One region of the Cupriavidus sp. P-10 genome, then DNA from elsewhere that is predicted to be linked to it. Evidence: predicted binding sites of a transcription regulator. Region 1 holds the regulator's gene; the other holds the start of a gene.
The links. Region 1 encodes NrdR, which represses ribonucleotide reductase genes. Its sites were predicted from a motif close to CACNANATNTNGTG; they were not measured.
Positions count from the first base shown of each region.

Region 2: a site for NrdR is predicted at 2,542-2,555, ahead of CTP10_RS14425 (ribonucleoside-diphosphate reductase subunit alpha). Genes of this name have one in related genera too.

Region 1 covers NZ_AP025170.1:2,701,750-2,706,166, reverse strand. The annotation lists gene CTP10_RS12475 (pilus assembly protein) at 1-1,138, shown strand, start outside; gene CTP10_RS12470 (type IV pilin protein) at 1,135-1,602, shown strand; gene nrdR (transcriptional regulator NrdR) at 1,637-2,101, opposite strand; gene glyA (serine hydroxymethyltransferase) at 2,260-3,507, opposite strand; ZMP/ZTP riboswitch at 3,641-3,742, opposite strand; gene ybgC (tol-pal system-associated acyl-CoA thioesterase) at 3,897-4,301, shown strand; gene tolQ (protein TolQ) at 4,298-4,417, shown strand, end outside.
Region 2 covers NZ_AP025170.1:3,135,054-3,139,470, reverse strand. The annotation lists gene CTP10_RS14435 (sigma-54-dependent transcriptional regulator) at 1-1,645, shown strand, start outside; gene ampD (1,6-anhydro-N-acetylmuramyl-L-alanine amidase AmpD) at 1,642-2,262, shown strand; gene CTP10_RS14425 (ribonucleoside-diphosphate reductase subunit alpha) at 2,779-4,417, shown strand, end outside.

The sequences.
Region 1 (4,417 bases):
CCCGTCCGCCTTCGACGAGAAGAAGGTCATGTGGGAAATTGCCGCCGATAGCGACAATGACCTGGGCTACACCCTCGGCACGCCGGCGATCGGCCGCGTCAACAATGGCAAATGGGTGGCGATCTTCGGCAACGGCTACGAGAGCAACACCGGCAAGGCGGTGCTGTATATCGTCGATCTGGCCAACCCGTTTGCCAGCAATGGCATCCAGAAGATCTATGCCGATGCGAAGGAAACCGCTGCGAGCGGCAACAACAACGGGCTGGGCAGCCCCGAGGTGGTCTACGACGACAACCTGACCATCCAGGCAGTCTATGCCGGCGACCTGAAAGGCCGGATGTGGAAGTTCGATCTCGCCGGCGACAACCCGGCGGCCTGGAGCGCCCGCATGGGCACCACGCAGGGCGCGCCGCTGTTCACCGCGCAAAGCGCCGCGGGCGTGGTTCAGCCGATCACCGCCGCGCCGACTGCGCTGGTCAATCCCAAGGATCCGAAGAAAGGCTTCCTGCTGACCTTTGGCACCGGCCGCTTCTACGACGCCGCTGACACCGCGGCCACGGGCTATAACTCGGTCTACGGCGTGTGGGACAACAATGCCGCAGCGGCAACGCGCAGCGACCTGCGCGCGCAGGCGCTGACGCCTGGTTCGACGATCGTGGATGGGGTGTCGCGTCCCGTTCTGACGCTCAGTAGCAATGCGGTCGACTACACCACCCGGCGCGGCTGGTACATCGACCTGCTGACGCAGGGCGAACGCGTGGTGGTCAAGCCGAAGACCGACGCGGAACGGCTGGTGATCACCACGCTGACGCCATCGACCGACGAGTGCGTCGGCGGCATCAGTTCCAACCTGCTCGACTTTGCCGCGCTGACCGGCGCCGCGCTGCCGTATGCGGTGCTCGACGTCAATGGCGACGGCAAGGTCGATGGAGACGACAACATAAAGGTCAACGACAAAGTGCTGGTGGTATCGGGCATCGCCCAGCAGGGCAACTTCGGCTCGACCATCTTTACCGGGGGCGGCGGCAGCAGCGACCACCTCAAGGTTGCCAGCGCCACCACGGGCGATGTCATCAGCGTGGTGGAGAAGGGCAATATCGCCCGCAACCGGCTGTCGTGGAGGCAGATCGCACAATGAACAGGTTAACTGGCCGCCGCTGCATGCCAGGCACGGGCGGCATGACGCTGATCGAGCTGATGGTCGCGGTATCGATCCTCGGCATCATCGCCGCGATCGCCATCCCCAACTACACCGAATACGTCAGGCGCGGCTATCGCACCGATGCGCGCGGCATGATGACCGAGGCGGCGCAGCAGCTGGAGCGCTTTCGTTCGGTCAATGGGCGCTATGACCAGGACACCGCCGGAGCGGCGTTTGCCTTGCCGGCGGCGTTCCGCACCTCGCCGCGCGACAGCAACCGGGTCCGGTACAACATCTCGCTGGTGGCCAATTCGCTGGCAGCGAACGGCTATGTACTGCAGGCGGTCCCGGTCGATGCGGCGGACGCGTGCGGCACCTACCTGCTGGACCAGGCCGGCACTCGGCTGAACGCGGTCGGGGCTACTCCCGCCGCGTACCGGCAGGACTGCTGGGAGCGTTGAGAGACGAGTGGAAAGTCGGGGAAGGGAAGGGCGCTCAGCGCTTGCTGTTGCCCGCGGTCACTTCGGCGAGTACATCGGAGAATTCGGAAACATCCTCGAAACTCCGGTACACCGACGCAAACCGGATATACGCGATCTTGTCGAGCTTGCGCAACTCGATCATCACCAGCTCGCCGACCTGGCTGCTGGCGATTTCCTTTTCGCCCAGCGACAGCAGTCTTTCCTCGATGCGGGTGATGGCTTCATCGATGGCCTCGGCCGAAACCGGACGCTTGCGCAGCGCCAGGCGCATCGAATCCTTCAGCTTGGCGCGCGTGTAGTCGACGCGCGAACCGTTTTTCTTGACGATGGCGGGGAAGAACAACTCGATCCGCTCATAGGTGGTGAAGCGGCGGTCGCAGGACTCGCAGCGGCGGCGCCGGCGCACGGCATCGCCGTCTTCGGACATGCGCGTGTCGAGAACCTGGGTATTGGAATGACCGCAAAAGGGGCATTTCATGCCGGACCACCTTCAGTTAACACCCCGTCGCCATTTCCGTTGGGTCTTCTGCGGTGGCGGGGCGGGTTGGCGAGGCCCGCAAGCCGGAGCCCCGTGAAGGGCGTGGCTTGCGGGGCTGCCGGCCGCTCACGCGCAAGGGCGCGAGCGGCCTCGATGCATCAGCCGTAGACCGGGAAACGCTTGGTCAGGGCAGCCACCTGCTCGCGCACGCTGGCGATGTTGGCGGCGTCGTGCGGGTTCTCCAGCACGTCGGCGATCAGGTTGCCGACGATGCGGGCTTCTTCTTCCTTGAAGCCGCGCGTGGTCATGGCCGGCGAGCCCAGGCGCACGCCCGAGGTGACGAACGGCTTTTCCGGATCGTTCGGGATGGCGTTCTTGTTGACGGTGATGTGCGCCTCGCCCAGGATGCGCTCGGCGTCCTTGCCGGTGATGTTCTTGGCGCGCAGGTCGACCAGCATCACGTGGCTTTCGGTGCGGCCCGAAACGATGCGCAGGCCGCGCGCGATCAGGGTCTCGGCCAGCACGGCGGCGTTCTTCACCACTTGCTGCTGGTATTCCTTGAACTCGGGCGTCAGCGCTTCCTTGAACGCGACGGCCTTGCCGGCGATCACGTGCATCAGCGGGCCACCCTGGATGCCGGGGAAGATTGCCGAGTTGATGGCCTTCTCATGCTCGGCCTTCATCAGGATCACGCCGCCGCGCGGGCCGCGCAGGCTCTTGTGCGTGGTCGTGGTGACGAAGTCGGCGTGCGGCACCGGGTTCGGGTAGACGCCCGCGGCGATCAGGCCGGCGTAGTGGGCCATGTCGACCATGAAGTAGGCACCGATCGACTTGGCGACCTTGCCGATGCGCTCGAAGTCGATGCGCAGCGCGAAGGCCGAGGCACCGGCGATGATCAGCTTGGGCTTCTTCTCTTGCGCCAGCTTTTCCAGCGCGTCGTAGTCGATGTCTTCCTGGGCGTTCAGGCCGTAGCTGACCACGTTGAACCACTTGCCGCTCATGTTCAGCGCCATGCCGTGGGTCAGGTGGCCGCCTTCGGCCAGGCTCATGCCCATGATGGTGTCGCCCGGCTTGAGCATGGCGAAGTACACGCCCTGGTTGGCCTGCGAACCCGAGTTGGGCTGCACGTTGGCGGCTTCGGCGCCAAAGAGTTGCTTGACGCGGTCGATGGCGAGCTGCTCGACCATGTCGACAAACTCGCAGCCACCGTAGTAGCGCTTGCCGGGATAGCCCTCGGCGTACTTGTTGGTCAGCTGCGAACCCTGCGCGGCCATCACGGCCGGCGAGGTGTAGTTTTCGGAGGCGATCAGCTCGATGTGGTCTTCCTGGCGCTGGTTTTCCTTCTGGATAGCGGCAAAGACTTCAGGGTCGATCTGGTCGATCGTGAAACGGCTGCGTTCGAACATGGCGAAACTCGTCTGAAAAAAGGGGAATCCGATTCAAGCATCGGGAGCATCGGGTTAGGGCGCGCGGGGAAGGCTAGCGGCGACCGGCGCTGGCGGCACTTTAACCGTCGGCGCAGGGCGCACCCTGCTTCCCATTCGCTGCCCAGGCGAGCGGCAGGCGTTAGAAACAACACGCCAGAGAACTTGCGCTTCCTCGTGGTAGTGCCCACTGACTTCGCCAGTCGCGCAAGATGGAATGGTTGGGCGCAGTGTAGCGCGTAGAGTGCGCCCGCCGCAAGCCGTCAACCCGCCAGCCAAGGCTGGTCAAGGGCTGGCCAGCAACTTGCTGTTGCAAACTCGTACTGCGGGTTTACACGAAACCGCGATCTCTCTCCGTTACAATCGCGGCCATGACAAATTTTGTCTGGACCCTGCGGGTGTACTGGGAAGACACCGACGCGGGCGGCGTAGTGTTCTACGCCAACTACCTCAAGTTCTTCGAACGGGCCCGCACCGAGTGGCTGCGTTCGCTCGGTATCGAGCAGCAGGCGCTGGCCGACGAGGCCGGCGTGGTCTTTATCGTCCGTAGTACGGCGGTGGACTACAATGCGCCCGCCCGCCTCGATGACCAGCTCGAGATCCGTACGCGCATCGACCGGGTCGGCCCGGCTTCGGTCCAGTTCACGCAGGAAGCCTGGCGTGGCGAGCTGATGCTGGCGACCGGCGTCATCCGCGTTGGATGCGTCGATCGAAGCACTTTTCGCCCCGCCCCGATTCCCGCCCCCGTCCTAGCTACCATCAAGTCCGCCCGATGAATCCCGTGACCGTCACGCAAGACCTGTCGATCGTATCGCTGGTGCTCCACGCCAGCCTGCTGGCACAGGCCGTCATGGCGCTGTTGCTCGTCATGTCGCTGTTTTCGTGGACCTAT
Region 2 (4,417 bases), 430 kb from region 1:
AACGCCCGATCCCATCCTCGTCATCGACGACGAGGCCGACCTGCGCGAGTTGCTCGACATCTCCATCCGGCGCATGGGCCATGACGTGGTGCTGGCCGGATCGCTGGCCGAGGCGCGGCAGAAGCTGGAGCAGGGCCGCTACAGCCTGGTGCTGACCGACATGCGGCTGGGCGACGGCCTGGGCATCGAGATCGTGCGGCAGCTGTCGGCCGCGCCCGAGCGCATCCCGGTGGCGGTCATCACCGCCTACGGCAGCGCCGACAACGCCGTCGAGGCGCTCAAGGCCGGCGCTTTCGACTACATCGCCAAGCCGGTCTCGCTGGAGCAGCTGCGCAGCCTGGTGCTCAACGCGCTCGGCCGCCAGCAGCGCGACAGCACCGAAGCCGATGCCGGCGGCAGCGCCGGCGCGGACGCCGCCGCCGACCGTGCCGCGGCCTTGCTGCCCGGCCACTCCGCCGCCATGCAGGAGGTGCGCCGCTCGCTGTCGCGGCTGGCGCGCAGCATGGCGCCGGTGGTCATCAGCGGCGAATCCGGCAGCGGCAAGGAGCGCGCCGCGCGCGCCATCCACGCAATCAGCGCGCGCGCCTCGCACCCGTTTATCGCGGTCAACTGCGGCGCCATCCCTGAGACGCTGATGGAGTCGGAGTTCTTCGGCCACGTCAAAGGCGCCTTCACCGGCGCCGACGGCGAGCGCGGCGGCTTCTTTCACGCCGCCAACGGCGGCACGCTGCTGCTCGACGAGGTGGCCGACCTGCCGCTGGCGATGCAGGTCAAGCTGCTGCGCGCGCTGCAGGAGCGTCGCGTGCGCAAGATCGGCGCCAGCCGTGAAGACGCCGTCGACGTGCGCGTGATGTGCGCCAGCCACAAGGACCTGGCCGCAATGGTCGCCGCCGGCCAGTTCCGCCAGGACTTGTATTACCGCCTGAACGTGCTGGCGCTGCGCATGCCCACGCTGCGCGAGCGCGGCGAAGACATCCCGGTGCTGGCGCGCGCCATCCTGGACCATCTGGCAGTGCGCTACGGCGACCCGCATCCCAAGCGCCTGGCGCCCGCGGCGCTGGAGCAATTGGCCGCGTACCGCTTCCCGGGCAATGTCCGCGAACTGGAGAACCTGCTCGAGCGCGCCTACGCCTTTGCCGAGAGCGATCAGATCGAAGTGGCCGACCTCGGCCCGCTGGATGCCGGCGCGCCCGGCGCCGGGCTGATGGCGCCCGCGCCCACGATGGCGTCCCCGGTGCCTGCGACCCAGTACGCGCCCTGGGGCGCGCCGGGCATGTGGGCGCCGATGCCGCCCGCGGCGGCGCCCACGCCCGCAGTGGTGGCCGAACCCGCTGCCGCACCACAGGCCGCCGCACCGTCCACCGCCCAGCCCGAACCCGCGGGCGACGCCACCGAGCGCGCCTGCCGCGGCATCGTCTTCCCGATCGACCTGACCGCCCGGCTCGAAGCCGTGGAGCGCGAACTGATCCTGCAGGCGCTGGCGCAGACCAATTTCAACCGCACCGCCGCCGCGCCGCTGCTGGGCCTGAACCTGCGCCAGCTGCGCTACCGCATCCAGCAGCTGGGCATCCGCGAAGCCATGGACGCCGCCGACCGCGGCGTGGCAGAGAACGCCGGTGACGGCGCGGGCGAGGGCACGCCATGATCAGGCCGAGCCAGCCCAACCCGCCCGCGCCCTCGCGAGCCTTCCTGCCCGACGCAGACGGCTGGGTGCCCGCCGCCCGCCGCGTGCCATCGCCCAATTTCGACCAGCGCCCGCCCGGCATGCCGGTGGACCTGGTGGTGCTGCACAACATCAGCCTGCCGCCCGGCCAGTTCGGCAGCGGCGACATCGAGGCGTTCTTCCAGAACCGGCTCGACCCGGACAAGCACCCGTTCTTCGCCACCATCCACCAGGTCCAGGTGTCCGCGCACTTCCTGGTGACGCGGCAGGGCGAACTGGTGCAGTTCGTGCCGTGCACGCAGCGCGCCTGGCATGCCGGCCAGTCCGACTTCTTCGGCCGCACGCGCTGCAACGACTTTTCGATCGGCATCGAGATCGAGGGCTGCGACGACCTGCCATTCACCCCCGCCCAGTACGACACCGTGGCCGCGCTGGTGCCGGCTCTGATGGCAACCTATCCGGTGCGGGCGATCGCCGGCCACAGCGACATCGCCCCGGGACGCAAGACCGATCCCGGCCCGCATTTCGACTGGGACCGCTTCGCCGCCGGTGCAGCCGTGCCGCCAGGCATGTTGCCCTATCGGCATACCACAGGGTGATGAATTCGTAACGTCGTTCCCAGTGGTCGTGCGCCCCTTTTTGGGCACACATACCCCAAGCGGGTAAGGGGCTATCGCATGCTCGCAACAATCAAAAAAATTTTTGTGAAATGTGCAGTTGCGAACGGTTTCTCTGAAACCCTTGTGTGTTCTAGGCTCCCGGGCATGTGGCGCTGCCGCACCCGCCAGCCCGACCGCGGATCGACCCCGAAATAGCGGTTGTCAAGACTGGTCATTCGGATTCGTTTCACTATACTTAGCCCAGTTTTCAGCAGCACCCACTATATCTAGTAGTCAAACCGGGGGCTGGCCCAAGTGTGAGGTGGCGGTTGCACAGTGTGTGCAACCCGTCCGGAAACCTCCGCAAGGCTGGCGAATCACAGAGAGTCCCTGGCGAAATGTTCTCGCAAAGGCAGTTTGTCCGTGCGCGGTCACACCGAAACGGATCCTTCTTTCCGCAGCATTTCGCCAGGGACTCTTTTGTCTCTTATATCCAGGCTAAAAACAGGACTTCACATGCAAACGGCCCAGAACGAACTCACCACGGGTGGCGCCGCCGCCGGCGCTGCCAGCCAGGCATCGAACGCACAGCAGACCTCCAGCGCCGCTTCCACCAGCTACCCGGATCACAAGATCATCCGTCGTAATGGCGCCGTGGTGGCGTTCGAGCCGTCCAAGATCAACGTCGCCATGACCAAGGCCTTCCTCGCCGTCAACGGCGGGCAGGGCGCTGCCAGCGCGCGCGTGCGCGAGATCGTCGAGCAGCTGACCGACAGCGTGGTGCGCGCCCTCGTGCGCAGCCGCCCGAGCGGTGGCGCCATCCATATCGAAGACGTGCAGGACCACGTCGAGCTGGCCCTGATGCGCTCGGGCGAGCATGAAGTGGCCCGTGCCTACGTGCTGTACCGCGAGAAGCGCGCCCAGGAGCGTGCCAGCGCCAGCGCCCAGGCCGTGGCCCGCGTGCAGGAAGGCGGCTTCTCGGTCAACGTGACCGATGCCGGCGTGACCAAGCCGCTGGACATTGGCGCGCTGCATGCACTGATCGACAACGCCTGCTCCGGCCTTGGCGATTCCGTCAGCGCCGAGCCGATCCTGAAGGAAACGCTGAAGAACCTGTACGAAGGCGTGCCGATGACGCAGGTGTACGACTCCGCCATCCTGGCCGCGCGTACCTTGATCGAAAAGGACCCGGCCTACAGCCAGGTCACCGCCCGTATCCTGCTGCACACCATCCGCAAGGAAATCCTGGGCGCCGAAGTGACCCAGACGGAGATGTCGGCCCGCTACGCCGAGTACTTCCCGAAGTTCATCGCCCGCGGCATCGAAGCCGAGCTGCTGGACGAAAAGCTGGCCACCTATGACCTGGCCCGCCTGGGCGCCGCGCTGGACGCCGGCCGCGACTTCCAGTTCAACTACCTGGGCCTGCAGACCCTGTACGACCGCTACTTCCTGCATATCGATGAAGCCCGCATCGAAATGCCGCAGGCCTTCTTCATGCGCGTGGCCATGGGCCTGGCGCTGAACGAGAAGGACCGCGAAGCGCGCGCCATCGAGTTCTACCAGCTGCTGTCGTCGTTCGACTTCATGTCGTCCACGCCGACCCTGTTCAACTCGGGCACCCGCCGCTCGCAGCTGTCGTCGTGCTACCTGACCACCGTGTCGGACGACCTGGAAGGCATCTATGAAGCGCTGAAGGAAAACGCGCTGCTGTCCAAGTTCGCGGGCGGACTGGGCAATGACTGGACCAACGTGCGCGCACTCGGCTCGCACATCAAGGGCACCAACGGCAAGTCGCAAGGCGTGGTCCCGTTCCTGAAGGTAGTGAACGACACCGCTGTCGCCGTGAACCAGGGCGGCAAGCGCAAGGGCGCCGTCTGCGCCTACCTGGAAACGTGGCACCTGGACATCGAAGAATTCCTGGAGCTGCGCAAGAACACGGGCGACGACCGCCGCCGCACCCACGACATGAACACGGCCAACTGGATCCCGGACCTGTTCATGAAGCGCGTGATGGAAGCCGGCGAATGGACGCTGTTCTCGCCCGCCACCTGCCCGGACCTGCACGACAAGGTCGGCAAGGAATTCGAGCGCGCCTACCTGGGCTATGAAGCCAAGGCTGCCAATGGCGAACTGAAGCTGTTCAAAAAGGTTCCGG